Regions from separate parts of the Paenibacillus sp. J22P15 genome, predicted to be linked through region 2. Evidence: riboswitches for the same ligand, from Rfam matches in the RefSeq annotation. Region 2 holds a riboswitch; each other region holds the start of a gene.
The links. Region 2 has a riboswitch for thiamine pyrophosphate ahead of AC0YN6_RS01160 (ABC transporter substrate-binding protein). Riboswitches for the same ligand answer to the same signal wherever they lie in the genome.
Positions count from the first base shown of each region.

Region 1: another riboswitch for thiamine pyrophosphate. It lies ahead of thiC (phosphomethylpyrimidine synthase ThiC); the one in region 2 lies ahead of AC0YN6_RS01160 (ABC transporter substrate-binding protein).
Region 3: another riboswitch for thiamine pyrophosphate. It lies ahead of AC0YN6_RS11660 (ABC transporter ATP-binding protein); the one in region 2 lies ahead of AC0YN6_RS01160 (ABC transporter substrate-binding protein).

Region 1 is NZ_JBWDNT010000005.1:41,131-51,274, forward strand. It holds gene AC0YN6_RS13930 (HD-GYP domain-containing protein) at 1-695, shown strand, start outside; gene yfkAB (radical SAM/CxCxxxxC motif protein YfkAB) at 829-1,968, shown strand; gene ytvI (sporulation integral membrane protein YtvI) at 2,033-3,064, shown strand; TPP riboswitch at 3,204-3,308, shown strand; gene thiC (phosphomethylpyrimidine synthase ThiC) at 3,635-5,398, shown strand; gene AC0YN6_RS13950 (ThiF family adenylyltransferase) at 5,391-6,470, shown strand; gene thiE (thiamine phosphate synthase) at 6,505-7,359, shown strand; gene AC0YN6_RS13960 (thiazole synthase) at 7,365-8,183, shown strand; gene thiO (glycine oxidase ThiO) at 8,183-9,334, shown strand; gene AC0YN6_RS13970 (FecCD family ABC transporter permease) at 9,540-10,144, shown strand, end outside.
Region 2 is NZ_JBWDNT010000001.1:245,702-255,845, reverse strand. It holds gene AC0YN6_RS01190 (hypothetical protein) at 1-37, shown strand, start outside; gene AC0YN6_RS01185 (glucosaminidase domain-containing protein) at 160-933, opposite strand; gene AC0YN6_RS01180 (TatD family hydrolase) at 1,128-1,994, opposite strand; gene AC0YN6_RS01175 (ABC transporter ATP-binding protein) at 1,995-2,792, opposite strand; gene AC0YN6_RS01170 (ABC transporter permease) at 2,796-3,569, opposite strand; gene AC0YN6_RS01165 (thiamine-binding protein) at 3,559-3,861, opposite strand; gene AC0YN6_RS01160 (ABC transporter substrate-binding protein) at 3,933-4,967, opposite strand; TPP riboswitch at 5,153-5,265, opposite strand; gene AC0YN6_RS01155 (glycosyltransferase) at 5,400-6,836, opposite strand; gene AC0YN6_RS01150 (GerAB/ArcD/ProY family transporter) at 6,924-8,006, opposite strand; gene AC0YN6_RS01145 (Ger(x)C family spore germination protein) at 8,023-9,231, opposite strand; gene AC0YN6_RS01140 (spore germination protein) at 9,250-10,144, opposite strand, start outside.
Region 3 is NZ_JBWDNT010000004.1:135,943-146,086, forward strand. It holds gene queE (7-carboxy-7-deazaguanine synthase QueE) at 1-702, shown strand, start outside; gene queF (preQ(1) synthase) at 736-1,233, shown strand; gene AC0YN6_RS11640 (hypothetical protein) at 1,381-1,575, shown strand; gene thiD (bifunctional hydroxymethylpyrimidine kinase/phosphomethylpyrimidine kinase) at 1,963-2,775, opposite strand; gene AC0YN6_RS11650 (ABC transporter substrate-binding protein) at 2,807-3,832, opposite strand; gene AC0YN6_RS11655 (ABC transporter permease) at 3,829-4,605, opposite strand; gene AC0YN6_RS11660 (ABC transporter ATP-binding protein) at 4,586-5,458, opposite strand; TPP riboswitch at 5,443-5,545, opposite strand; gene AC0YN6_RS11665 (SLOG family protein) at 5,632-6,189, shown strand; gene AC0YN6_RS11670 (DUF6855 family protein) at 6,447-6,869, shown strand; gene AC0YN6_RS11675 (hypothetical protein) at 7,302-7,568, shown strand; gene AC0YN6_RS11680 (hypothetical protein) at 7,762-9,114, shown strand; gene AC0YN6_RS11685 (DNA alkylation repair protein) at 9,210-9,878, shown strand; gene AC0YN6_RS11690 (sensor domain-containing diguanylate cyclase) at 9,994-10,144, shown strand, end outside.

The sequences.
Region 1 (10,144 bases), on a different contig from region 2:
TATGTGTTTACTCCACGCTTCTAGGTATGTCGAACGGCTACTCGAAGAATGAGCTTACGACGCTAGGCATGGGTGCTCTTCTTCATGACGTCGGCAAAACTCAAATTGCAATTGATGTGCTAAGAAAGCCGGGCCCTCTCTCGAAAGAGGAGTTCGAAGCGATGAAGCAGCATGCTAGAATCGGTTATGAAATGCTGAAGGATGAGCCGAATTTGCCGCTGCTCGTTGCACACTGTGCGTTCCAGCATCATGAACGTATTGATGGTAGCGGGTATCCGCGCGGCATCAAGGGAAATGAGATTCACGATTACGCCAAGCTGATTGGCATGGTTGATTCGTATGATGCCATGACAACAAACCGAGTCTATAGTGCTCCGATGCTTCCGCATCACGCGATTGAGCGTCTATATGCTGGAGCTGGCACGCTATACGAGCAGCGAATGCTTCAATTATTCCGCGATAAGGTTGCTATTTACCCCATCGGAATAACGGTGAAGCTGCACACGGGAGAGTCGGGTATTGTAGCAGACCTCAATCGCTCTTACCCGCATCGGCCTATTATCCGGATATTAATGAATGAAGCGGGCGAGGAACTGAAGACGCCATATGAAGTTGACTTATCGAAGCAATTAACGATGATGATTGTCAGCGTAAATGATGACGCAAGTGATGTGCAATTTGCATCGGGTAGTTAATCGATTTAGAGAGCAGGAGCCGATGAGGCTCCTTTTTGCTTTTTTTCGCCGTTTTATTTGCTTACTTCGCAGTCGCGCATTACAATAAATAAAGAATGATTCATTCCAGAACATAAGTCAGGTGCTGAAAAAAATGAACACAATACAATTGCAACAATCAAGTAGAGCATTACCTAAACTTTCACCAACGAATGATCCGTGGGACCCGATTCGTTCGTTGCAGCAATATGGAAGACATCGATTGACAAGCGTCGAAATGACCGTGTCCAACCTTTGCAATATGCGCTGTGAGCATTGCGCTGTTGGAGACACACTCGTAATGACAGAACCCGCCAAGCTGCCGCTTAAGCAGATGCTGGACCGACTGGACGAGGTTGAGCATCTCGAAACGATTAGTATTACAGGCGGAGAGCCCTCCTTCTCTGATCGCACGGTCCGTGAGTATATGGTCCCGTTACTTCAATACGCGCGCAGCCGCGGTATTCGCTCCCAGATCAATTCGAACGTGACTCTGCCTTATAGCCGCTATGAGCAGCTTGCTCCTTATCTTGATGTAATGCATATCTCGTTTAACTACACTTCTGCGGAAGATTTCCATCAGATTGGGTTTGCGAAGGCTAATCATCATGTTTCCCTTGAAGCAGCAACGAAGCTATATGAACGAATGATAGAAAATACGCGCCGCCTTAGTGAGACAGGTGTCCTTGTTTCCGCGGAGTCTATGATTAATTATAAAACGTATAACAAAATTGATGAGATTCATAAGCTGATCGTTGAAATGGGTTGTCAGCGTCATGAGGTGCATCCGATGTATCCAAGCTCCTTTGCAAAGGATTTGCCGGTACTCTCGCGTGAACAAATGCTAGAAGCTATTGAACGTTTGTTGAAGGCACGAGACCAATCCGTATGGATGCTGTTCGGCACACTTCCTTTTTATCCATGCAGTGATAACTCGTCAGAGCGTGAGCTTCTAAGAAGATTAGCGAATGAGCCAAATGTTACGGTTCGTAATGATCCTGATGGCCGCAATCGATTAAACGTCAACTTGTTTACGGGCGATGTGTTCGTAACGGATTTCTCAGATGTACCCGCTTTTGGTAACATCGGTGAATCAAAACTGGAAGATTTATTCGATAAATGGCTGGACCATTCTCTAGCACAAAGCGTGAATTGTCACTGCCCGGTTGCCTCATGCTGTGGACCGAACCTCCTTGTCAAGGATATGTACTATAAGGATGTAAACTTCCATGAACGCAGCGCGGTGCTTGATTAGTATATAGATCCAGGTTTAAGAGTGGAATAAAGCGCATATAAAAGAATAGAAAGGAGGAGAAGCTGTGTCGATTAAGACAATCGTATTTATCGCATTAGGGTTGCTGTTGCTCTATTTGTTTTTTACGGTAGGTGCTCCTTTCTTATTAGCGCTTGTTGTAGCTATTTTTCTAGAGCCGGTAAACCTGCTGTTTATGAAGAAGTTTCGCATGAATCGACTGCTAGCAGCTACGATAACCAGCAGCTTATTTACAATTATACTCATTGGCCTAATCGCTTTGCTAGGCGTGAAGATTGTAGCTGAGTTAATAGCTTTCTTCAAAAAAGTACCCCATTATTTCGAAAATGCCAGTGGCATGATCGACGATCTCATGCTCCAGGCACAATCGTTATATCAGAACTTTCCGCCTGATACGATTCAAACGTTAGAAAATTGGCTGAAGGAACTAACGAGTGCTTTGGCAAAAATGGTTGGTACATTATCGAACTCAGTCATCGCTTTCGCTTCGAGCATTCCTGGAATGTTTATCTTCTTTATCGTCTTTTTGGTGGCGGTATACATGATGAGCTTCAGTCTGAATACGATGAGGGCAACGGTACTATCACTGTTTGATGAGAAGTCGCAGTCAAAGGTTGATAATTTGCTGATTAATCTCAAAAAATCGATCTTTGGTTTTTTGCGTTCGCAGTTTATTTTGAGTGCTCTTACCTATATTATTTCCTTAGTCGGTTTGCTGGTACTTGACATTAAGTATCCTCTTGCCATCGCGCTGCTTATTATTATCGTTGATATTATGCCGATTCTGGGAACGGGCTCTGTTCTTGTTCCATGGGGAAGCTATTTAATATTAACGGGTGATCTTTACGCTGGTGTAGGTCTTATCATTTTGTTCCTCGTGATCACCGTATTCCGCCGCATCGTAGAGCCCAAAATTCTCGGTGATTCTGTAGGTATCGGCTCATTGTCCGCGCTTGTGAGTTTATATGTAGGTTTCAAGCTGGTCGGCGTCATTGGTGTATTCATCGGGCCGCTGGTCGTTATTATCTATATGGCAGCTCGCAAGGCAGGGTTGTTCCAAGTGAAGTTTAAGATATAGCGTGTGTAACAGACGTTCACATGGCGCCATACGGCTGATCTTTGGGTGAAGCTGCTGAAGGAGTAGTTAGCTTACTTTTGCAGTGGATGGAAAAAAGAGGGTTGACACTCTTCTTTATTAAACGTTATAGTCAAACAAGGAAATCCACTAGGGGCGCCGTCATGGCTGAGATAAAGCGAAACGCTTTGGTCCCTTTGAACCTGATCTGGGTTATGCCAGCGTAGGAAAGTGGGATTGTGCGTTTATGCAATGCGTGTGACATGGTATGCCGAAATCAACGGATGCGTCAGTTGAATTAGGTATGACTTAATCTGCTGAGGGAGACCTCGGCGAGATTACACTCGCATAACGACACTCTTCGACCGCTCCTTCACTGGAGCGGTTTTTTTTGTTTGGCTGATAGTGAAGCGTATCGTAATGAGAGGCTTCGCTATTAACCAAACACGCTTCAGTGATTGCAGCTCATGTAGCCAGCTTGCTACGTGTATTTCAGCGGTGCTTTATACTTTCTAATATGCTTGCGTTAACCTCCAGGAGAAATTCAATTCATTCTATTGGGAGGTTTTTGTTATGTCCATAATTACAACTCCGCTTCCGGGCAGCCGTAAAGTATATGTCTCAGGCTCGAAGGAAAACATCCAAGTTCCGATGCGGGAAATTGCACTCGAGGCTAGTACAGGTAGAAACGGCGAAGAGACGCCGAATGAAGCAGTAAGAGTATATGATGCGAGCGGTCCTTATACCGATGAAGAATATGAAGTAGATGTGAGACGCGGCTTGCCAGCCATTCGCAACGAATGGATTGTGGAGCGCGGCGACGTGGAAAATTATGAGGGCCGAGAAATAAAGCCAGAGGACAATGGATTTAAAACGTTAGACAGGGTGGAGGAGCGAGGTGCTGAACGCTTTCCAGGTTTAGCTAGAAGGCCGCTCCGGGCAAAGGCGGGACAAAATGTTACGCAGCTTCATTATGCCCGCAAAGGAATCATCACCTCGGAGATGGAGTATATCGCCATCCGCGAAGGGATGAGCGCCGAATTTGTTCGCAGCGAAATCGCAGCTGGTCGCGCCATTATTCCGACGAACATCAATCATCCTGAAAGTGAGCCGATGATTATTGGACGTCAGTTTCATGTGAAAATCAATGCGAATATTGGAAATTCCGCTGTCGCCTCTTCGATTGAAGAGGAAGTTGAGAAGATGACTTGGGCGACTCGCTGGGGAGCCGATACCATTATGGACTTGTCCACGGGAAAAAACATCCATACGACACGAGAGTGGATTGTACGCAATTCACCAGTGCCGGTCGGTACAGTGCCGATTTATCAAGCGCTAGAGAAAGTAAATGGCAAAGCAGAAGACCTCAGCTGGGAAGTGTTCCGCGATACGCTAATCGAGCAGGCCGAGCAGGGCGTTGACTATTTTACGATTCATGCGGGCGTGCTGCTGCGTTACATACCTCTAACGGCTAAGCGTGTTACCGGAATTGTCTCAAGGGGCGGATCGATTATGGCAGCATGGTGCCTTGCGCACCATAGAGAAAACTTCCTTTATACGCATTTTGAAGAGATCTGTGAAATTATGAAGGCATATGACGTGTCATTCTCGCTTGGCGACGGGCTGAGACCAGGCTCAATTGCCGATGCGAATGATGCTGCTCAGTTTGCAGAGCTGGATACACTCGGCGAGCTTACAAAGATCGCGTGGAAACATGATGTTCAAGTGATGATCGAAGGTCCAGGGCATGTCCCAATGCATTTGATCAAAGAAAATATGGATCGTCAGCTGGCGGTTTGCGATGAGGCGCCCTTCTATACACTAGGTCCGCTAACTACGGATATCGCACCGGGGTATGATCATATTACTTCAGCAATCGGGGCGGCGATGATTGGTTGGTTCGGAACGGCTATGCTATGTTACGTAACACCAAAGGAGCATCTCGGTCTTCCGAATAAGGAGGATGTGAAGGAAGGCGTTATTACTTATAAAATTGCAGCACATGCGGCAGATTTGGCGAAAGGACATCGCGGGGCGAAGCTGCGTGACGATGCGTTGTCCAAAGCAAGGTTTGAATTCCGTTGGCGTGATCAATTCCATCTGTCGCTTGATCCAGAACGTGCGATGGCCTATCACGATGAGACGCTGCCAGCGGATGCAGCCAAATCTGCTCATTTCTGCTCGATGTGCGGACCGAAGTTTTGCAGTATGCGAATTACTCAAGATATAAGGGAGTATGCTGCGCAAAACGGAATGGAAACGACGGAGGCAATTGAAGCGGGTATGAAGGAAAAGGCGGATGCATTCAAAGCGGCTGGAAGCATGATTTATGGTTAATACAGCTCAGTCGGCATTTGCTAATCGTTATTCCAGGCAAACGAGATTTGCTCAAATCGGAGAAGAAGGCCAGCGTAAGCTGGCCGATGCTTCGGTGCTCATCGTCGGTGTAGGCGCGTTAGGGGCATCGCTTGCGCAGCATATGGTTCGAGCTGGGGTGGGAGAAGTGAGGCTGGTCGATAGGGATTTTGTCGAGCCCAGCAACTTACAGCGCCAAATGCTATTTGACGAAGCGGATGCGCTTGCTGTACTGCCCAAGGCGATTGCTGCTGCAAATAAGCTTCGCGAGATCAACAGCAGCGTTAAAATAATAGCCACAGTAGCGGATGTGAACACATCGAATATCGGCCTTTTTGCTGGAGGTGTGGGGCTCGTGCTTGACGGGACGGACAATGCTGCGACAAGGCTGCTGCTAAGCGATCTATGCTTTAATCAGCGGATTCCATTTGTCTATGGCGGTGTAGCTGGGGCGCAAGGGATGCAAGCCACACTTATCCCGGGGGAGACGTCTTGCTTACGCTGCTTAATCGGCGCTGCCGATTCGGAGAACGAGGTAGATACTTGCGATACAGTAGGGGTACTCGCACCAGCGGTTGAATTTGTTGCTTCGCTGCAGGCGGGCGAAGCGATCAAATTGCTCACGGGTAATCAACGGGCCATACGTAAAACATGGTTAAGCGCTGATTTATGGTCATTCCGAGTGCGAGAATCGGAGCTGCCGCTTGGTAGAACGGAATGTCCTTATTGCGGTCAAAGGCAGAAGTCAGCCATTGACGATAGAACTATTTTGGATCATAGAATAGCAGAAGCTTCTCCCATTAGCACGACTGTCCTATGCGGAAGAGATACGGTGCAGGTGACATTAGGCATGCCGCTTCCTATGACGGGGTTAGAGCAATCATTGAAGGAGCTTGGCTGTCAGCTTACGGTTAATCGGTATTTAGTGAAGGCCTTGCTGCAAAGCGGCGAGCAGCTGATTCTATTTCCAGATGGGCGTGTGCTCGTGCAGGGGACGGCAGATGCTGAGCACGCCATTAACCTTTGCAGGAGCTACTTACTAAATGAAAAATGATTGATTATACCGATAGAAGGATGTGTGAGTAACGATGAGTAGAGCAGAATGGCGAAACTTTCAATTGTATGCCATCACAGCGGAATCCAATCACCCTGGAAAATCGGTCGTTGAAGTGATCGAACAAGCATTGATTGGCGGAGCGCAAATAGTACAGCTTCGTAATAAGACAGGCACGAGGGACGAGGTGCTGGAGCAAGCGAAAGCACTGCGTATACTAACGAGAAAGTATAACGTTCCATTCATTATCAATGATTACCCAGAAATCGTTCTAGAAACAGATGCTGACGGTGTTCATTTGGGGCAAGATGATATGCCTATTGCCGTAGCGAGAGGATTGCTTGGGCCAGACCGCATTATCGGTATTTCCACGCATAGCCTGGAGCAAGCGTTGGCAGCCGAGAAGGATGGTGCTGATTATATCGGTGTTGGACCTGTGTATCCAACGAATACGAAGCCGGGACGCACCGCTGTTACAACAAGCTATGTGACAGATGCAGCTCGTCATGTATCTATACCTTTTGTAGCAATAGGCGGCATTACTTTAGATAATGTCGATGCCGTGCTTGCGGCTGGAGCTACGCGGATTTGTGCGGTTTCAGCAATTGTTGGCGATGCTGATCCTGCTAGCGTATGCCGCGCTTTCATAGAACGAATAGATGCGTCGCGATATGAGCGGGAACTTTCATCAAAGACGCTGAAAATAAACGGTCGCGAGGAGCGGACTAACGCAGCGACGATAGAGGAGCTGGTTATCCAGCTGGGACAGCAAAATAAGAAGCTCGTTATTGAGCTTGACGGGATGCTTGTACAGCGGGCGTCATGGGCAGAAACCGAATTGCCCAGCGGCAGTTCCATAGAGCTTATACATTTTGTTGGTGGGGGTTGAATGGCATGCAGAATTGGAAAAACGATGACCCGCTTATAATAGGAGGCCATGCGCTGCGCTCACGTTTCTTGTTCGGAACCGGAAGATTTCCAAGTCCGGCAGTGCTGCAGCAAGCGCTTGAAGCATCGGGTTCTGAAGTAATTACATTTGCAGTTAGAAGAGTTAATTTGGATAGTGTGGAGGACGATTCAGTACTCCAGCATTTTGAGGATCGATCGATTATTTATTTACCGAATACATCTGGAGCGAGAACGGCAGAGGAGGCTGTGCGGATTGCGCGGCTGGCGCGAGAAGCAGGGCTGGGAAATTGGATAAAGGTCGAGATCAGCGGTGATCACCGCACGCTGCTGCCCGATCCAATAGAAACGCTTCGTGCTACGGAGCAGCTCGCGAACGAAGGTTTTATTGTACTCCCTTATACCTCAGATGATCCTATTCTTTGCCGAAGGCTGGAGCAAGCGGGTGCAGCAGCAATTATGCCGGGCGGTTCGCCAATCGGGTCAGGACTCGGTTTGCTCAATCCCTATAATCTCGGACTGATTGCTGAGCAGTCGACTGTTCCTGTTATCATTGATGCTGGAATTGGATCGGCCAAGGACGCTGCAGAAGCGATGGAGCTCGGTGCGGACGGCATATTGGCGAATACACCAATTGCTAAGGCACAAGACCCAATTATGATGGCTCGTGCTTTCCGATTAGCGATTGAAGCAGGACGATTAGCTAGGTTGGCTGGCCGTATACCGAAGAAACGTTATGCATCTGCCAGCAGTGATTGGGCAGGTTCTTTGTTTGAATCAGGGGTCGGCGCAGGAGGCGAGCAGTAATGTCGCAGTCGGTCATTATACTCGGAGGCGGAATCATCGGTTTGTCCTGTGCTTTCGAGGCGGCGCGAAGAGGAATGAGTGTGACGCTCATTGAGCCAAGCGAGCTGGGTGGGCAAGCATCCGGTGCAGCAGCCGGCATGTTAGCGCCATATTCTGAAAATACGGAGCAGCCGGATGAATTTTTTCATCTGTGCTTAAACAGCCACCACAACTATCCGGAGTGGATAAGGGCTGTCGAGGAGCATTCCGGCATGTCGACGGAGTGGGTTCAAAGCGGGAGTATTAACGTATTCATGCACGAAGCGGACGCGCTCCCAATACAGTCTAGATTGCAATGGCAAAATGAACGGGGCGCGGAGGCGCAGCTTATTGATGCGGCTCAGCTCCGGCAGCTTGAGCCGATGATCTCACACTCGGCAGTTGCCGGTGTGTTTACACCGAAGGAGAGCCATGTATACGCACCAAAGCTCGTTAAGGCATTGGAAGAAGCATGCCGTAAACTTGGGGTCGCCATTCTAGCGCATGCCGGACAGATTGAAGATGTGATTGTTCACTCCAGCGGAGGCGTATCCGTAAGTGCAGAAGCTGTCGTGAAGCCTATTCACGCAGATCGGCTGGTCGTATGTGCTGGCGCCTGGTCAGGTGTATACGAAAGATGGTTTGGACTGTCGATTCCGATTCATCCGATTCGCGGACAAATATGTTCTTATGAGCATGAGGCTGCTGAGGTGCGTCATATGATATTTTCCAGTCAAGCTTATTGGGTAGGCAAAAAAAATGCCCGGCTCGTGTGCGGAGCATCGGAAGATGTTGCAGGTTTCGAGACAAGCGTTACCGAGCGAGGGATTGGCCGTTTAATTCGCAGCAGCAATCAGCTCTTTCCGTTTCTCGTAGGAAAACAGACTGCGTCTCGGTGGGCTGGCTTGCGGCCTGCAACACGTGATGGTCTGCCGCTGCTTGGAGAAGTGGAGGGTATGCCGACTGTAATTATGGCAGCAGGACATTATCGCAACGGTATATTGTTAAGTCCGATAACAGCACTCATTGTTGCGGATTTGTTAGAGGAGAAGAAGGAGAGGCACTCGATCAGCAGGTTTTCTCCAAATCGCTTTACGACGATAGTTAATAGGGGAAGTCTTTCTATTAGATAGGTGCAGTTTAATATCAGTATGAATTGCCTTAATAATTACATTGAAAATGAATGAAAAATCTGCTATATTGAAAACGAGAATCGTTATCAGTGGAGCGGGTTTTTTTTATGTCTTAAATTAGTAATACGTTCGTGAAGCATAGCCTAACGTAAAGGTATTACTCTTATTTTCAACCAAAGAATACATACAGAAGGGTAGTTTGAAGATGGCTTCTTCATCAAACACGAAAGAGCTGGCAGGCACGAAGCTGCGCACTCGGCCATTGATGGCCACGATTATTTTATTTGGCGGAATAGCAGCATTATTATTATCGTTGGCATTATCGATCTCGGTCGGAGCAGCAGATATTAGTCTCTCTACGGTGTGGGGGAGCGTATTCCACTTCAATGAGGAAAATATTCAGCATCAGATTATTAAGGAGCTTCGCATGCCGCGTGCACTCGCAGCCGCTTTGGTAGGTGCTGCATTTGCTGTCGCAGGTTCAGTCATGCAAGGGATGACTAGAAACCCGCTAGCAGATTCGAGTTTGCTTGGCATCAATGCGGGAGCAGGCTTTATGTTGGCTTTATGCTTTGCTTTTTTTCCATCGATATCGTATTTAGGGCTCATGTTTGTTTGTTTTGCAGGGGCGGCTGTTGCTATGGGACTCGTATATGGAATCGGCTCATTAGCGAAGGGCGGTTTAACACCTGTTCGTCTTACGTTAGCGGGTGCCGCTGTCGGAGCGTTGCTGCTAGCGCTAACCGAAGGTGTAGCGATTTATTATAAAATTGGACAAGATATGGCATTCTGGTACGCTGGGGGGGTAGC
Region 2 (10,144 bases):
ACTTGCCTTTTGGGCTGCATCCAAAAAAGGCAAATGACCCGTTCACCCTACAATATACTTTTGAAATGCGCCACTAAGAAAGCCAGCGATTATCCGCTGGCTTTCGCTTTTTCTGTGAGTGATGATCGTCGCTCCGTTCACCTTTCAAGCTATTCTCTGCTACGCCAGCAATATGACTCTTGCAGCCGGTTCCCATGTGGCAGTTAATCCGAACTCTGCTGCCAGAGCTCTAATTTGAACATAGCCTTTTGCTTCGGACAAAATGGATTCGAGCTCTTTACCGTTTACGGTAACCTTCGTGCCCGTCCAATCAATCTTCGCTCCCAGCGCTTCGCCAAGCAGTCTTGCCGGCACCCAAGTGACTCCTTTAAATAAGTAACCGTCTGAAATAACCAATCCCTTGTACAAAACAACGATGAGCTCCGCATCCTTCAGCTTCTCCGGCTTCGGCAGCGGTAAACTGGCTAATGCGTCATATTTCTTCAACCCATACTGCTGAATAATGGTTTTTAATTTGGCTGGATAAGCCGGATCTGTCGCATAGCCGCAAGCTAACAGCATATCTGCTTGTCGTTCTGGCGTTGGCGCGCTCCGAACTCGTTCATAACGAGCGGTCGCCAGCAGTAAATCCAAATCTTTATAAAAATGATACACGCTCTCATAGGCTCGGAAAGCAGCGCGTCTGTTTTCACTTCGCCCATCGATGACCTCCCATGTCCCTTTGACGACAGCTTCTCCGTGCCAAAAAGCATTCGTCTGCCCGCTCCCAACCTTAATTCCACCTAAGTTGTACCATGGGTGAATGACGCCACCAGTTTCGAGTACATTTTGCGCTAATCGAACGGAAGGAAACATTTTAGATCCTTCACGCTTAACTCTTATGACCGTTGGTGCTAATTGCTCAATAAATTGTCGCCTTGTAAGCTGCGCCATTGTCTGACTCCTTCCTGCCGTCCTATGTGAGCTGCAATGTCTAACCCTGTCCTTATCTTTGTATGCAGCGAGAGCGCCAATGGCAATGGACAATATGGCATGAAAGGTTGTCTCTACTAACAAGAGCCGCCCTGTCAGAAAAATTTTTCTGATAGAGCGGCTCTTAGCTTTAGTTTTATACTATACATCCTATTCTATTTAATTCCGTAAAAACGGCGTGTATTCGCAAGCAATATTTCCGCGGCCTGCTCGGCCTTTAGCTTCTTGATAGCCGCAATATGTACTGCTACATCAGCAGCCATTGCCGGCCGCGTCGGTTGACCCGCATACGTCCCCTCGAACGGCCACGGACCATCCGTCTCGACCATGAGCAGCTCCATCGGATACTGCTCTACAAGCTGCTGAATCTCAGCTTCATAGGCAACGTCAGGCGTAACTGATACCATATAGCCGCCGGCAGCCATGCGGCGTATGACCTCGGAACTGCCTTTGAACCAATGAAAGTGCGCTCTGCGAACGCCATACCGCTCCAAAATGTCGCATGCTTTGTCGGCGTCTTCATACACCGCATGCAGCACAAGCGGACGATCCAGCTCTACGGCTAGCGCAGCGAAGCGTTCCAGCAGCTCCAAGTATGGTTTTTCATCGAAAACCACGCCCTCCTCAGCTTCCATCGCTTCTGTCCGCGTGTAATAAGGAAGCCCTACTTCCCCTATAGCAAACGACTCACCCGCTTCATGACGCGCGCGAATCCATTCAAACAGCTTGTCGATCTCCGCATCAGCCGGTATAGGCTGCTCTGGATGAAAGCCGTAAGCAGGATACACTTTTCCCGCATACTGAAGCGCAATTTCACGATTCACAATTGATGACTCCAAATGCATGGAAACTGCAACCACAGCTGCAACTCCTTCTGCAAAGGCGTGCTCCAGCAGCTCTTCCCGCAATTCTGACGCATACAGGTCAATATGAAGATGTGCATCTATACAAGCTTCAGCTTGGAGGGGTGACACATTAGAAAGCTGCCGCTCACGCTGTTCACTGCCTATTTCCCTCGTCATCTATTTATCCCCTTCGTTGGCACCTGTCTTAAGCAGGTCATAAATGTTCTGCTTCATGGCATAGAACCGCGGGTCCGTCCACAACGATTCATGACGCGGACGCTCGAAAGGCACCTGAAATTCCTCCAGCACTACAGCTGGCGATGCAGACAGTACGATAATCCGGTCTGATAAAAACAAGGCTTCCTCAATGCTGTGCGTAACGAGCAGAACGGATCTGCGATTTTGCTCCCAAATCGACATAAGCCACTGCTGCATTTGCTGCCGCGTCAAAGCATCCAGTGCGCCAAACGGTTCATCGAGCAGCATGAGCCGCTGCGGTGCAAGCAGCGCACGAAGGAAAGAAACCCGCTGCTGCATCCCTCCTGACAGCACATGTGGATAACAATCCGCATACTCCTGCAGTCCGATTCTCTCCAGCCATTCGCTCGTTTTCTCCTTCGCGAGCTTTCGATCCACACCTGAGATGGTAAGCGATAACTCAATATTGCCTGCGACGGTTTGCCATGGGAGCAGCGATGATTGCTGCGGCATATATGAAATATGCCCGCGTTCGCCCGTCGTTTGCTTGCCATTAATCCAAATCTCGCCTTCCGACGGACGCTCCAAGCCGCCGATAATTTGAAACAAAGTTGTCTTCCCGCTCCCAGAGGGTCCTACGATCGATACAAATTCTCCATCCGCTATCGAGAAGGATAAGCCTCCAAGCACCTCTTTGCTCGTGAGTCCTTTGCCAAACTGCTTCCGAATATTTTTCGCATGCAGCGTGGCAAGCTCATATTCACTTTGCTTGCTCATCCTCTAGTTCACCTCTTTCTCAGGGCGCCAACGAATGACGAGGCGCTCCGCTAAGGTGATTAGCCCGAATAACGTCAAGCTGATCGCAACGATAATAATAACTGCTGCAAACACACGATCAGGCATAAACCCTTTGAACGAGATGATCATAAATGCTCCAAGCCCTTTGTTCGTACCTATCCATTCGGCTACAACTGCACTGAGCACGCTGTAGGACGCCGCAATTTTTAAACCAGAAAATAAATGAACAATCGCGTGTGGAAGCTCTAATCGCCAAAAAAGCTGCCATTTGTTAATGCCGATCATTTGTAAATAATTACGAAGCTGTGCATCGGTGTTCATAAGTCCGCTCAGCATGGCAACCGTAATCGGGAAGAAACACACCATCATAACAAGCAGCACTTTGGGCAGCATTCCATAGCCCAGCAGCATCGTCAAGATAGGAGCGATCGCAATGATGGGTACGTTTTGCGACAGCACGAGCAACGGGTATACTGCCGATCGAACGCCGGGGATTAAATGCAGCAAAGCGGCGAGCACAAAGCCCACCGCCGATCCTCCCACAAAGCCGAGCAGCATGATTTTCATCGTAGCTCCCGTATGCATCATTAACCTTGGCCAAATAGCGATGGCCTCCTGCACGATTGATATAGGTGATGGAAACATCCATTCTTCAAACAATCCAAGTGATGCAGCTGCCTGCCAGCCGGCGAGCAGCGTGATCATCAGCGCTGCTGGGGGCCATATTTTTGACCAAATCGACTTTTTATTGCCCATCTGGATATTTCTCCAGCAGCCTGCCCATCGAAGCACCCTTTGCTGGATTGTAATAAATTTTAACCTGTGAAATAACGGACGGGCAGCCCATCTCTGCCATTTCCTCGCTCATCGATTGCACTACGCTAAGCAGGTGGCTAAGCTCACCCTCCATTGTCGTTTCAAGCGGCGCTACTCGGTAAGGCACTCCCGCTGCTTTAATAATTTCAATTGCACGATCTACGTAAGGAAGGACGCTTTCGCCGCCTGGCGTTGTCGGTAAAATTTGAATGCTTACTAATGCGTTTGCCATCTGATTTCCTTCTCTCTCATCGTTGTAAGTGAAAGCGGACTATGTCCGCTTTCCTGTCGTTGACCATTATCTTATTCAGGCAGAAACTCATTCGTAAACGCCTTCTCCGCTTCAAGCTCCTTCTCGAGCAGCTTGTGCTCAAACATCCACTCCGCGTAGTTTTCCCATACGCTTAGCTTCTGTTCACCCCAGCGCGGCGCGTCATCTTGATATTTCGAGCTTAACCATTTTTGGCTGGCACGCACAAGCTCTGCATTCAAGTCGGGCTCTGCTTTGATTAAAATTTCTGCCGCATCCTCTGGATTACTGATCGCATACTGGTAGCCTTTTGACACGGCAGCAGTAAACGCTTTGACCACATCCGGTTTATCCTTGATCATCGTTTCATTTGTTACAATCACGGGCGTATAGTAATCCAGTTTGTCGCTATAATCAGTCAAATAAACCATATTAATCTTTTCACCGCGCAGCTCTGCTTCCACACCTGTCCACGCATAATAGATCCATGCAAAATCGATATCCCGCTTAACCGCTGTAAAAAAGTCGCTTTCGCCGATGCTCATGATGTTTACTTTGCTTACATCCGCACCCTTCTCCTGCATTAGCGATTGAATAACCGCCTCCTCGACAGGAGCGCCCCAGCCGCCGTAGGTTTTGCCTTCGAATTTCTCAGGTGAATCGATTCCCTTTGCGAGCGGAGATGCGAAGCCTGAAGTATTGTGCTGAATGACAGCGGCGATCGATACGAGCGGCACGCCCGCAATTCTAGCCATCGTAATCGATTCCTGATAGCTCACGCCAAACTGTACATTGCCCGAGGCTACCATTTGATCAGCTCCGCTTTGACCCGGTTGAATAATTTCAACGTCAAGACCTTGCTCCTTAAAAAAACCTTTATCTCTAGCCACATATAGTCCGGTATGATTTGTATTCGGTGTCCAGTCTAGTACTACCTGCACCTTCTCAAGCGGCTTGTCCGCTGATCCCTCTTGCTCTTTCGGCTTCTCGCCGTTGTTATTGGCACCACAACCTGCCAGCGCCAATACGAACACAAGCATCGCTGCCACCAATCTCCACGACATTTGCCCTGCTTTTTTCTGATTCATGATGTTTTTGTTCCCCTCTCCATGCTTCGATTCAATTAAGACGTCTCCTCGTAGTATCCGGTCCCCTGGCTGCATCATTCCAATTGCAACAAAAAAAGCGTCCCCCTAATCCGGAGGACGCCATATCATCGGCTTTGCAGCTATTTATCCCAGCACATGCTTGGTCTCTGCGACCGTGCCTGCCTAATAAACAGAGCTTCTGTCCCTACGCTGGCATTATCCAGATCAGGTTTAACGGGTCGGAATTGTGTAGATAATCCCCTCTCAGCCGGCCTAACCAGCTCCCCGGAACATATTCGGTTTCGTCAATACCATTCATTGTATAGCAAAACCCGCATTTAATGCCAGCTTTTTTTGAAAATGATTATCATCAAGCCATAATCCCTCTCGTCTTTCGGCATACGGCTACCACATACATCGGCTCTACACTTTTCAGCTCATGAAGCCCGCCTCGCCCGTACCACGAGTTTCCTTATCATCCTCCTGAACCGCAGCAGGAGCAACGCGTCCATAGACAAGCAAATAAGCGGCTGTCAGTTCATTCACAATATCACTTGATGTTACTTGCTCAAGCAAGTGAATATAATCGAGCTGCTCCTGCGGCTTATTCTCTGCGCGCGTAACCTTCACATAAGAAAAACCTGCCTGTACATACAACTGACCCACCTGCTGTGCTGTGTACTGAATCGCCGCTTGACGCTGCGCCTTCACATTCGAAGGATCTAAGTACTGCCGAATATTCTCGAAATAAAATCGATTGGCAAAACACCCGATGAGCCAGCCGCCCGGCTTTAAAAGACTAACAAGCCGCTTCATCGTTTGCGGCGTTCCATAAGCGTGGGCATCCCCGATCATGATTCCGTCCAAACCTTCTGCAGGCAATATCCAATCCTCCGGCTCTCTCGAGCGGAACACCGTAATTCCCGAGGCCTCTGCAACTCTTGCCGCCATCTCGTTGCCCTCGACACCGTACCATTTTGCAGTTGGAAATTGCTTCTTCACATGTAGAATCGTCGCTCCGCAGCCGCAGCCAATTTCCAGAATTGAGCATTCCTCGCGCTTGTATTCATGAGATTCCCGCTCAATAACCGTACTGAAATCCATGCGTATATATGTCGCTTCGCCGGGGTGAAAACCCCATTTAACCATAAAAACGTTCGTATTGTTATTGAAAGTTTGCAGATATAACTCCGGCTCAGAGTTAAAGGAGACGCTGCCATAGTGGTGAATAAACGTATCCCCGCATAACATCAGCTTGTATCCTGCCAGCCTCAGCCGCAGTCCATAGTCATCATCTTCAAAGCTGCCGATGCCAAAGCACTCATCAAGCGGTCCGACCTGCTCCCATGCCTCTCTCCGCAGCAGCAAGCAGTAGCCCACGAGCTTCACACGTTCTTCCCACTTCGTTCTGTCAGGAATCGCGTGCAGCGCGGAAGCGAACAGCTCCATTTCCTCTATCGTCTTATATGTGACCGGAATTGTCGTCCAGTAGGATGCCGAATTCGTTACAGGACTGACCGCTCCGATTCGTTCATCACTGAATATGCAGCGTGTAAGTCCGTCAAGCCAGCCTGGCGTTACAATTGTATCGTTATTTAGCAGCAGAAGAAGATCACCTGAAGCCGCAGCCAGACCTTGGTTGCAGCCTTTAGGAAACCCGTTGTTGCAGCCATTGTCAATGACTAGGATGCCGCCTTCGTTTTTTGCCCACGCCACCGTATCATCCGTCGAACCATTATCTACAATAATCAGCTCATAGCTGCCTCGCTGCGTATGACGCCGAATGCTCTCCACACATTGTTTTGTGAACTCGATCTTATTGTAGGTAACGAGAATAATGCTTGTCATACCCCTATTGGAATCGCTCACGCATATCCCCCTCAAGCAAGCGTAAAAATCTGTACCCATAAAATATGTCGATACAGCCGCTTCGGTGAGAAATGTGTTCCAACTTTATCATGCTGCCTTTTTATATTTCTTTCGTATTCCGACGATAAGCATAAGCAGCGGCAGTACGATTTGGAAAAATGGAACAATCTTCAGCGAAATCTCAAATCCGACCCAAATGTGATACGTATTGTTCGTTTCCAAAAACGAAGCTGCATAGATGAAGATACCTACCGGTACCACACAGTAACGATAAGCGAAACCACTTACCGCACTCAATGTGAATACCGATGCCATGTACAGCGCGGTCAATTTCACGTAGAGACCGATAAATAGAAGCAGTGTTACAATCACATCTAGCCGCTCCAGAAAGTTTGCCAACCGAATCAGCTGCACCACCTCCAACAATGGCAGTGCTGTAAGACCCGCTAAATCTGGCCCTAATACACATATCGTGATCGCATTCATGAGGATAAGAAAAACCGATACTAGAATAAAAGCCCGATACGAGACTCGTCCGATCATTTTTTTCTCGCTGACATGCTTCCAGAAAACGAGAAAAACAACCATTTGCCCGAAAGGAAAACCGAGCAAGTCCGGAAATGCCGCCTTCACGACAGGACCGATCCCATTCTCCAAAATCGGCAGCAAATGTGTTATTTTCGGTAATCCAGTTATGAATACAAGCAATATTATTAAACAATATCCAATAACTGTAATCGGAAATAACAGCTGCACTACACGGACAAATACCTCTAGACCCTTGTTTACGGTGTAAGCTGCAACGATGAGGATAAGCAGCATAATAATCCACTTCGGGGTTAAGATAAGCAAGCCCTTTGTCGTAATCTCACCTACATCCCTCACATTTCGCATCGATTCGTAAGCGAACCACAAAGCATGGAGAAGCCCGACACAGCCGCCGATCCACCGTCCAAAATGTATCTTGTAAAGCTCAGCCAGTTCCGAATCAGGAGCGCGCTTTTGTATACGGACATACATGCTTGTAAGCAGCAGGCCGGCAACCGCAGCGATCGCCATTGATAGCCATGCGTCCTGCTTCGCTTTAGTGCCAAGCTCGAACAACGGCGTACTTCCGATCAAAAAAACGATAATCAATATAGAAATCTGTTTTTTTCCGATCTGCTGCATACGGTCTCCTTTCTGCTTATGAGCGGCCTTTCTCCTGTACCTTTTTAAAGCCGCTTTCGCTCGAACCTGTTGAACTGAGCTTCACCTTTACCGACAGCTTTACTTCTATGCTTGGAAATAGCTCCGTCCACTGATCTGCCACCTCCGACCACTGCTTGGGATATCTTTGGTGGATCAATGTTCCAAAGCCCATTACATCTGCCTTATGTTTACGAGCAGCCTTCCACCCTTTCTCCATAATGGAAGCAAGCTCGCCTTCAATAAGCCGCTCAACCTTCTCCACCTGCTTCGGATTGGTGAGATCATCTTGGCAGCTATACTCGAGCAGCGTGCCCGCAGCGCTCGCATTCACATGCATAATCCAATTGCCGCTTGCCGATTCAGGTCGCAGCTTGGTCTTCGCCTGCGTAATTCGAATCGACGAGTTCTTCAGTCCATTCCCATCCTCTGAGCATGCAAAAGGGATCGTCGTTCTCTTCACATGGTTCGTGAGCCACATGATGCCTCGGCTCTCCTCATCATTAACCCAACCTACCAGCTTATCGCCTACAATCAGCCCCAAATCAAATAGTCTTAATTTGGAGGGCGTATTGGTGCGGGTCAGCTTCTCAGCTCGATCCATGCTCTCGCTCGTTCCCGCCATGGTAAGACCCGGTATGCTGGTGGCATGTGTTGTGCCGAGCAAATCCAGCATCACATCATGGATCGTCATTTGCCGAAAAATAGAACTGTTCTTCTCTTCATTGATGATCATACGATGAATGGCTGCGCCAGGAATTTTCTCAAGCGGGATCAACTGTTCCAGCATTCGGCGCGCGTTGCCTCTCGTCAAATAGACGCTCACCGTCTCGCGGGAATCATGATTTCGCAAATATACGTCGAGAAATGAACTTAGCCCTTTACGTGCTGCCTCCTGACCGATAATGACAATTTGATTGTGTGAGAAGTAAAGGCGCCGCGACATCTCCTGACTCGCCTTGTTGACCGCGCTCCGGGTACTCTCGCCTTTTGTTGAGAAGACATTCACCGCCGCCGTATTGCTTGCAGCACTTTGGCTGGAAATTGCTTGTGGAATGACCACCTGATACGATATCACCCAATTTCCGTCCTTCCAATCTAGCCCGGTTGCGGAAATAATGGCAATATCGTTTAGCTCTACCCGATTCCAGCAGCCAGCAGTCAGCAGGCATACGAGCAGCGGGAGCAGAAGCCTCCATTTGTTCATGGCCGTTCCTCCCTTTCGTTACGGCTTATCGGAATGACGCTGTGCCATCGGTTTTTTTCCGTTTGGCCGCCGCTTGGGGTTGCGCAGATTCAAATCAAGAGGCCGAAGCACAATTGCCCACCATGGCAGCCTTACGAACACGTCTTTCCAAAACCCTTGCTTTGATGGAGTTGGTGCAACCGGCGACATGTACGGCACTCCGAAGGAGCGCAGCGACACTAAATGGATCAGCATAAACAGCGCCGATATGAAAATACCGAAAAACCCAAAAATACCAGCCATAATCATAAAGAAGAACCGAATAATGCGAGAAGTTGCGGCCATATTGAATTCCGGCATAACAAAATTAGATATCGCTGTGAAAGAGACAACGATAACCATCCCGGCGGATACAATGCCTGCCTGTACCGCGCTCTGTCCTAATACGAGAGCACCGACGATGGATATAGCAGGCCCAATCGCCCGCGGCATTCGCAGGCCCGCCTCACGAAGCACCTCGAACGTGATTTCCATGAGAAGTGCCTCGACTAGACCTGGAAACGGAATGCCCTCGCGCTGAGCTGCCAGACTGATAAGCAGCGTAGTCGGCAGCATCTCCTGATGAAAGGTAGTTACTGCGATATATAAGGCAGGAAGGAGAATCGAAACCACGTAGGCACCATATCGAATCATCCGGACGAACGAGGCAATATCGAACCTCTGATAATAATCCTCCGGTGATTTGAAAAAGGTAAAAAACGTAGTTGGAGCGAGCAACGCCATTGGCGATCCGTCGACCAGCACCGCCACTCTTCCGTCGAGCAGTGCTGCTGCGACCGAATCCGGCCTCTCAGAATTCGAGAGCGTTGGAAATAGTGTGAATGTCTCATCTTGAATAAACTCTTCTACGTATCCGCTCTCAAGCACACCGTCT
Region 3 (10,144 bases), on a different contig from region 2:
GAAGTGTTTGGACCGACCGTTCAGGGAGAAGGCATGGTCATTGGCCGCAAAACGATGTTCGTTCGTACTGCGGGCTGCGATTATAGCTGCTCTTGGTGTGATTCGGCATTTACTTGGGATGGCAGCGGCAAAGAAGAGATACGAATGCTGACGGCAAATGAAATTATAGATGAACTTAAAGGAATCGGCGGAAAAACGTTTGAGCATGTAACGATTTCGGGCGGTAATCCCGCGCTGCTCACTCAGCTGGACGTATTAGTGAATGAGCTTCATAAACAAAGCATCAGCGTTGCGCTAGAGACACAAGGCAGTCGCTGGCAGGATTGGTTTTGGTCAATTGATGAGCTGACTTTATCACCTAAACCACCGAGCTCAGGTATGAAGACCGACTGGTCCAAACTCGACGAAATCGTATCCAATTTGAAAAGCAAGTCAACTAGCTTTAGTTTGAAGATCGTCGTTTTTGATGATGAGGATTTGGAGTATGCGACCTATGTTCACTTACGCTACCCGATGGTTCCGTTTTATTTGCAAGCGGGCAATAGCAACTTGCAGGAAACGGAGCCGAAGCTTATGCTTCCATATTTGGTAGAGCGTTATGAGTGGCTGATTGAGAAGGTTATGCCAAACGCTGATTTAAAGCGGGTGCACGTTCTCCCGCAGCTTCATACATGGGTATGGGGGAATAAAAAGGGTGTCTGAAATATAATTAAAGTAAGAAAGGTGGAAACGAGCATGGAAGGAAGAAACAAAGAGGAGCTGAACGGTGTGACGCTGCTCGGCAATCAAGGAACGCAATATTTGTTTAACTATGCACCGGAAATTTTGGAGGCCTTTGATAATAAGCATCCGAATCGGGATTATTTTGTGAAATTTAATTGTCCGGAATTTACGAGTCTTTGTCCAATGACAGGACAGCCGGATTTTGCAACTATCTATATCTCATACATTCCCGCTCAAAAAATGGTAGAGAGCAAGTCGCTGAAGCTATACTTATTCAGCTTCCGGAACCATGGTGATTTCCACGAGGATTGCATGAATATCATTATGAATGATCTTATTGCACTGATGAATCCCCGCTATATTGAGGTTTGGGGTAAGTTTACACCACGCGGCGGCATTTCCATCGACCCTTATTGCAATTGGGGGCAGCCTGGTACAAAGTACGAGCAAATGGCGGAGCATCGGCTCATGAACCATGATTTATATCCAGAGAAAGTGGATAATCGTTAATTTTTGCTTGTACCTGAGACTAGGACAAAAGAGACATCTATGGTAGATGTCCCCTTGGTTGCCCGTCTAAGGTCTAGGTAATATCCTGCCCAGAGTCTATTTCAATTATTCTCTTTTTGTCTATACTTAAGTAAGAGATACTAGAGAATGGGTGAACCGATGATGATTAAAAATGCGATATGTATGTCAGTGCTGCTTTGCACAATAGCGTCAGCGTTAACGAACTTTGGTGTTACTCCGGTACGAGCTCTTGCAGCTCCAGGCGCATCACAAGCTGAATATAGCCGTATGAACAATGTGAATGAGCCCTTCTTGCTGCAGATGGAGCAGGAGGAAAAGTAAAAGCTATCTTCTTAAAATGTTTATGATTGGTAAAAGATATATGGAGCAGTAATTGAAAAATGGCGGTGCAAGGGGAAATCCTTGCACCGCCATTTTTTTGTTGGAACGCTTTTATTGTGAGTCAATAGGTAGGTTGTGAGTGATATTAAGTCTATCTTCTAGACCTATTTTCATCTAAAGCGCTGGTTTGGTGAGAATAGATCTATAATTTAGATCTATATTTACTGGAATGACGAATAAAAAGCCATCGGGTGGGTTTTGGGCCACATTAAGTCTAGCATCTAGTCCTATTTTTGCCAAAAGCGCTGATTTGGTGAGTATAGATCTATATTTTAGATCTATATTTCCAATCGACCTATTGTCAGGCATTCGGTATAAGATCAGCAGTCATCTTCGTGAGAGCTGCCTTTGCTTATAAGCAAAATGATTGGTTGGACCATGCCCGCCGCCGATCCCGATTTGGTCTTCAATAGCTGCTTGAATGAAGCATTTGGCTGTTCTAATCGCATCATGAACGGATTTCCCTTGAGCGACCTCTGCGGTAATAGCAGCAGAGAACGTGCAACCAGTGCCATGCGTATGCTTAGTAGCAATACGATCGCTTTCCAAATAGACGAAGCGCTCACCATCATAGATTAGATCAACAAGACGATCTCCGCTTATATCATGGCCGCCTTTTATGACAACATAACGCGAGCCCATTTGCTTTAATATCCGCGCAGCTTCCTCACGGTCACTGAGCGTACTTATTGGCATACCTGCGAGCAGCTCAGCTTCTGGAATATTTGGAGTAACAACAAGCGCGAGCGGCAGCAAATGCTTAATCAGTGTTTGAACGGCTTCCTGCTGTAGCAAGGGCGAGCCGCCTTTGGCAATCATTACAGGGTCAATGATGAGATTTTTCCATTGATATTGTTTTATTTTTGCGGCTACGATCTCGATTATTTCTACGCTAAACAACATGCCAGTCTTAACAGCAGAGGGTTCCAAATCTTCGCCAATGGAATTCAGCTGCCTTCTAATCGCTTCAGCCTCCATCGGATAGACACCTTGCACACCAAGTGTATTCTGAGCAGTCACTGCTGTGATAACGGACATTCCGTAGGTGCCGAGCTCCTGAAAGGTTTTTAAATCAGCTTGAATGCCTGCGCCTCCCCCGGAATCCGAGCCTGCAATCGTCAGTGCTTGATATCGTTTCATCGACGTATCTCCTTCAAAAGATCAGTCTTACTTACAAATTTGAAAAAGCATCCTCAGCCTTAATATTCGCTGGCAGAAGTTCATTCTCTATTAACCAATCTCGCACATTGGACCATGATGCAGGATCTTGATAACCAAAGGATTGTTCACCCGCGTCCATAAGCGGCAGCAGGATGTCTAAGCTCTTCGTTTCGATTTCCTTGTCGAGAGGGGAGGTTTGATCCTCGTGCTCGAATAAGATGGACAAGGATTGCTCTGTATTCGATGCGACAAATTGCTGGCCTTCTGTAATGGCGGCCATAAATTTTTTGAACAACTCTTGTTTTTCAGCAACTCCTTGCTCGCTTGCAACGAGTACAAGCTCGTAATAATCTGGCACGCCAAAATCAGTAGGGTTAATTGCCTTCATCGGATGCCCTTCCTTAGCTAGCAGCAGTTGCTCATGATTTATAAATCCGCCAATGATTGCATCAACCTTATTGGTGGCGATAGCGGGAATAAAGGAAAAACCGACGTCTATCATATTTACATTTTGCGGATCTCCGCCGTCATCCTTGATCATCGTCCGCATCATCGCTTCGTATAGTGGAATTGAAGAGTAGCCCACCTTTTTACCGACGAGATCCTTGGGCGATTTGTAGCTTCCGCCTTCAGGAACCATCAGATGATTAAGAGGATGTCTGACGATGGCAGCAATCGATTTAACAGGAATAGCTTCGCCGCGAGCCATGAGCACCTGTGGCTGGTAGCTGAGCGCTAAGTCGACCTTGCCAGCCGCCACAAGTTTCAAAGCGTCATTCGTATCAGCAGGCATTTGAATGTTAACATCCAGGCCGTGCTTCTCGAAATAGCCGTTCTTCTGAGCTGCATAAAGGAAGGAATGCACTGCATTTGGATACCAGTCGAGCATGATGCTAATTTGCTGAGGCTTCTGATCCGGTGTAGGAGAGCTGGTTTCATTAGAATTTACATTTGCATTACCGCTGCAACCGCTAATTACGAGCAGTAGAATGGACAGCATTGGAATAAACCATTTGATGTTTGTATTGATCTTCATTTCTTGATTCCTCTTCTCTTTAGTATCGTTTTCTCCAAAAGCACGATGGCACCGAATAACAAGATGCCGATCAGGGATAACAGAAAAACAGCTGCAAACATAGAATCAGCGTTCAAATTGCTGGACATTCGGCGGCTATAGTAGCCAAGACCTGCACTGCCCCCAAGCCACTCGCCAATCGTAGCGCCGACAACACAATAGACGATAGATAATTTCAGTCCCGAGAAGAAGGAGGGCAGGGCGATCGGAATTTGTATTTTGCGAAAAATATCCCAGCGTGTCGCCCCCATCGTTAGCAGCAGCTCCCGATATTCCTTGTCACTTTTCGCTAGCCCGTCATAAGTGTTGACAACGATAGGAAAGAAGGATGTCAGAAATACGACAGCAACCTTGCTCCAAATCGTATAGCCGAACCACATGATGAAGATTGGCGACAGGGCGATAAGAGGAATCGTCTGACTGATGACGACGAATGGGTAGATCGCCTTCTCTAGCGTGCGGAACGTGTGCATTCCTGCTGCTAGAGCAATTCCGCCCACAACCGATAGTAGGAATCCGATTGCGACTTCCTTCAAAGTTGTCCGCAGGTGTTCGCCTAGTAGAAGACGGCTGTCTTCTATTAAGGCTCGGCTGATGGCAGTGGGAGACGGCAGTATGTAAGAAGGAACTAAGCCAAGATGTACGATCCATTGCCACACGATCAGCAAGCTGGCGAGCAGTAGTATAAAGAGTCCATAATGATTCAGCCATCGTTTAAAAAGAAGTTTGCTCATGCAGCCTTCGCTCCAAATCTTGTCGCAGCTTTACAAAATCGGGTTCATAATTCTGCTCATAATGTCGTGGCCTCGGCAGCTCGACGACAATTTCTTGAACGGTGTGCGCTTTGTCAGCCGTCAATAAATAAATGCGATCACTTAGCAAAATAGCTTCTTCTAAATCATGTGTGATGAAGAGAACTGTTTTACCTAAGCCGCCCCATAAATCCAGCAGCCACTTATGCATGCCGCGTTTGGTCATTGCATCTAGCGCGCCGAACGGCTCATCCAGCAGCAGCAGCTCTTGACCCGTTGCGAGTGTTCTTAGAAACGCAGCTCGCTGACGCATGCCTCCCGATAGTTCGTCAGGATACGCATGTTCATATCCTGCGAGTCCGAAGCGTACAAGCAGCTCCATGATTTCACCTGTGCTATAAGGCTTTGCGCCTCTTGCCAGCTCAAGCGGGAGCAAGCAATTATCGAGCACAGTTCTCCATGGCAGGAGCAGGTCCTTTTGCGGCATGTAGGCAACCTTGCCTAGCCGATTCGCGGCAGGCTTGCCATGCAGCCTGATTTCACCTTGGCTCGGCTGGAGTAATCCAGCCATAAGCTTAAAGAGGGTGCTTTTGCCCGAACCGCTCGCACCAATGATGGAGACGAATTCTCCTGAACGAGCTTGCAGCGATAAATTAGACAAAATAGGCTTATCCGTATGCGTATTGAAAGAATAGCTTACGTGATGAAGTGATAATATAGCGGTAATACACATTCCCCCAGTAAACAAATAAAGACCCACCCATTTCCGAGGGGAAATGAGCGGGTCTAACGAACAAACAAGGCTTGCGCGCATGAATGAATGCTGCTGCTCCACTTCCCTCCGCTGGAATGATCCAGATCAGGTTCCAAGGGTCCAGAGCATATGCTCCATCTCAGCCGTTAGGCCCCCCTAGTGAATAAATAGGTCAATATTCAATTTGTATTTTTTCTACTATAGCATACACTGGAGAGATGTAAACTATAATTATCCGAAAAGGCGTTGGACAAATGAAAAATTTACTCGTAACGGGCTATCGCGCTCATGAGCTTAATATTTTTAATCAGAAGCATGAAGGCATTGTTTATATAAAAAAAGTGCTGACGAACAAGCTGGTTCCGCTTATTGAGGATGGGCTTGAATGGGTCATTACCCCGGGACAGTATGGGGTGGATTTGTGGGCTTGTGAGGTCGTTATCGCGCTGAAAGAAATTTATCCTCAGTTGAGGCTATCTATTATTTCGGCGTACAGTAATCCGGAAGAAAAGTGGAAGGATGATAAAAAGGAATTTTATCAGCAGGTATTAAAAGGAGTCGACTATTATGCCTCAGTCAGCAACCAACCGTATAATGGGATCTGGCAGTTTACGGCGAGGGACGAGCTGTTGTTTCGCAAGACGGACGGCATTTTGCTCGTTTACGATGAAGATGCTGGCGAGGGCAGTCCAAAGTTTTTTAAAGAAAAAGCGTTAAAAAAGCAGCATGCAGAGGGTTACGTTTACATTAGCATCAGCTCGGAGGACATTCAAAGCATTGCAGATGATGACAATTTGTATTCAGACAGTTAAGGCGTTGCTTAAAATGAAAACCAGTATAGCCCATTATGCTGAATGGATAGATGACAAACTAACCTCATAGGCCAAGCGGACACAGAAGCCTATGAAAGAATGAGTTCTCAGTTTGACACGGAGCGACCAGCCGAGTATGTTGTACTTGAGAGCGATTCGATTTGGAACAAAGTAATAGGGAACAGGTTATGGTCAATAAGGATTCATGGTAATTTGTCTAAGAAAATTTGAGTATAAAGCAAAAGGAGCGGAATTGTATGTCGATAGCAGAGGGTACCAAAGAGAACCCATGGAAATTAAAAACGCCTCCTCAAACATCTGAATATGAAATGTTTAAGGGCGAAAAGGATGGGAAAGAAATCATAGTTTGCACGGTAGGCAAAACAGTGTTGCATTATGACTATCGTTGCATTGAAGACTTAAGCGCGATGCTTAAAGAACACGGTGACTGGATAGAGCTCGGCAGCGCTGATGAACAGAAGCCTGTTAAGGAGGGTACAGTTGAAGCTTGGGGACGTTCACCTGAAAATCCTATCGGCGGTTGGTATGGCTTGAAAAAAGGTTTGCGCGGGAGATTCGGAATGTACATACCACCATTGATGGAGAAGCTGGGACTCGCAGAGGTAGAACACAATGCAAGAAATAATCGGATGAGGGCACTACAGCAAGAAAGCAAATAAATGCATGAGCGAGAAAATAGACGACGACATGAATTCCCTCTTGTTGCTGCTTCATTTAGCTAACATATTACTTTTGTTTAACAATAGGAGCAGGTTGCTACGGCAGCAGCTCCTATTTTTTTATTTAAATGTTCGATTATCTTTGATCATGCGTGTCTTTTATATGGTAAAATATATTATATATGGTATTTATGTCGCTAGTCATTTTTTTGGTTTATCAAAAGGGAGATGAAAAATCATGAGTTATGATATTCATATTACGAGGGCTAATCATTGGACTGAAAGTGCACATAATCCTACATACTAAATAAGTAACTTTTTTCTATGCGGCTGCGTCTATGAAATATGTGAACAATAGGTAGGAGGAGAACTGCTATTCGTAACCATATTTTATTAGCTTTGCCGATTCATTTGATGGCATGGATTCTCATTTTGGCAGCATTGTTATTCGAGCCATTTCAGTGGTTTTTAACTCCGGTTGTAAATAATACTCCAGCTTTTATTACGGTTTCAAAATGGTTAGTACAATCACTTCTTGTAACTGGCATAATTGGATTTTCTATATATAAATTACGGAGCAGCCCTAAATTGTCTAGAAAAGATTTAAATGTTGTTTCTGTTCAAGTTGTTTTCTCAATTATTCATATTGCAGTCGTCAGCGCTGTTATTTTTTCAGTTGTTGGATTTGAAGATCTATAGCGGACTCAAGATTAAGGCTGCCGACGGGCAGTCTTTTTTTAATAATGAGCATCGGAGCAATAACTCGGTTAAGGTAAATATTTGTATAGTAATAAAATATATTTATTGACATATATAATTTTATGTTGGTATACTATGGAACATTACTTATTCCCGATTAAATATGTCGGAATTAAAAATGGAGGCAATGTTAATGAAACATACCAAAGCATATACCAAACTGCTAGTAGCACTCCTCTTGTCCTTCTCTATCATTTTCACGCAATCAGCTGCATTTGCGGCATCTTCTGCAACTGCGGTATCACAGGAAGATGGTGCAGCACAGTATAAGCAGTTTTTGAAAGAAAAGTTTGATGTTAGTCTCCCGGCTAAGGTTACAAAAGGCGAATTCATTCAAGCGGTAGCAACTGTTCTTAGCTATGAGCCATCGGGCAAAGCTGTAACATTCTCGGACGTCTCAGCTGAGAGCGAGCTGTATGCAGCTGCAGCTGCTTTGTATGAGAAAGGTATTTTGTCCGGCCCCGCCATTCAAGGCGATCAAGTGCTTACAAGCTCTGTAGCAATTGCGATTGCTGTAAGAGCAGCAGACTTGAAGGAGCTTGCCTATACATATCCAGCTGCTAAGGTAAACAAAGTTTTGACGAAGCTAAATGTAAAAAGCAGCTCGCTTGGTACCAAAGGCGCGCAAGAGGTAGCAGCAGCGGTAGATACAGGTTTGCTGCCAGTTGAATTTCATGCTAACTTTAAGCCGAAAAATGCAGCAAGCGATCAATTGATCCACACGCTTCTAGGTAAAGTGCTTATCACAAAAGGACTTTATAAGAAATACATCGGTTATGTTAACGACAACGATATTTATGCAAAGCTAAGCAATGCATACGAAACTTCCGATATTATTGATGCGCCGAACTTGCAAAAGCTTGTTAATACAGCGTTGGAGCAAAATTTGATTACGGGCTACAACATTAAGGATTCCCGTTTCAATGCTAATTTCGTCGATTCCTTATCGCTAATTTACGGACATTCTGATTTTAATCACGCGATTCAGCTTATTGGCTTGCTTCGCAGTGAAGGACTAAACGCTAAGGTACAATTCGAGCCCAAAACATCTGCATTTATTTTTCTAGCAGAATGGGGTACTCCAGGACCGAATGTGGTGAAAATTGCAAATGGAAATTATATTAATTATGCAAAAGAGTATGATCTTGAATTCGAATTTGCTAATGCGGCGGATAAAGCTGCTTTCCAAGATGTCATTCTAGCTTATGCAAAGAAAGATAAGGATGGTCAAGCAGGTCTGATTATTGAATCATGGTGGCAGCCGCTTTACTATTCACAAACGGAACTGAAGGATTACGAAATTATTACGAACAACTTTATTACGGATGCGGACAGTCCTTATACTGTAAATCCTTTTTCACTTAATGAAGATTCTGCCAAGGTGGTAGCAGGCTTTAAAGCAATTGATCCAAATGTTGTTGTTACGCCAATTCAATTTTGGGTGGATAAGCCGTTCTTCAGATATTTGCATGACGAAGCATCATAATCGAATCTATATATCGCAGTTACAAAGCAGCCCTGACCGTCGTTGATGGCGGGGCTGCTTTATGTTATGGTTCAAAGAAAAGGAGCAGTTGTTGGATGACTAAAATTGCAGAGGCATTGGAAGCGAAGTTCCGGGAGCACGCCAATCCGGAGACGGCAGGTCCGATGGAGGCGTATATGCGCGGTCAATTTGTATTTCTGGGCATTAAAACGCCAGATAGGACACAACTGCTGCGCGAGTTTTGGCGGCAAAATGAAAAGCCTAAAGGCGAGGAGCTGCTGCAAACAGCAGAACAGCTATGGCAGCTGGAAGAGCGCGAGTTTCATTACGTTGCGATGGGTTTGCTTGAAAAATACAGCAAAGAGGCGTCGCCTGCACATATCGACAGGCTAGAGCGTTGGGTGACAACCCACTCATGGTGGGATACGGTTGATTTTCTGGCGGCCCATTTGGTTGGCTATCAGCTTTCGAAATACCCGGAATTGATAGCAGATTATACGGAGCGATGGATTATGTCGGATCATATGTGGCTGCGAAGGTCGGCTTTATTATTTCAGCTAAAATATAAGCATAATACCGATACAGAACGATTATTTCACTACATACGCCTTACGAAGGATGAAAGTGATTTTTTTATACGAAAGGCAATTGGCTGGGCTCTGCGGGAGTATGCAAAAACAGATGCCAGCTGCGTCCGTCGGTTTGTAGAACAAACATCGCTCTCGCCGCTCAGCCAAAAAGAAGCGTTAAAGCATATTTTGTAGCCTGATGCGGTGTCTGCAATGCGCTGGGCTGCAAACATTACAAATGAAAGGCTATTTATTTTCTTGTCCGTTTAGGCTAGAATAAGGCTGTACTTTGGCAACGAGAGAAGGAAACATGGTGGCTGTACGCAAAGGCTTAAAACTTCGCTTCGTATTAGGATTGTTCGTAATAGGCTCTGTTATATTAACCGCCCTTATCGGCGGTTATTTTGCATGGACGGCAAACAAGGCTTCACTAACATCTGGTTACTTAGAGAGCAACTATC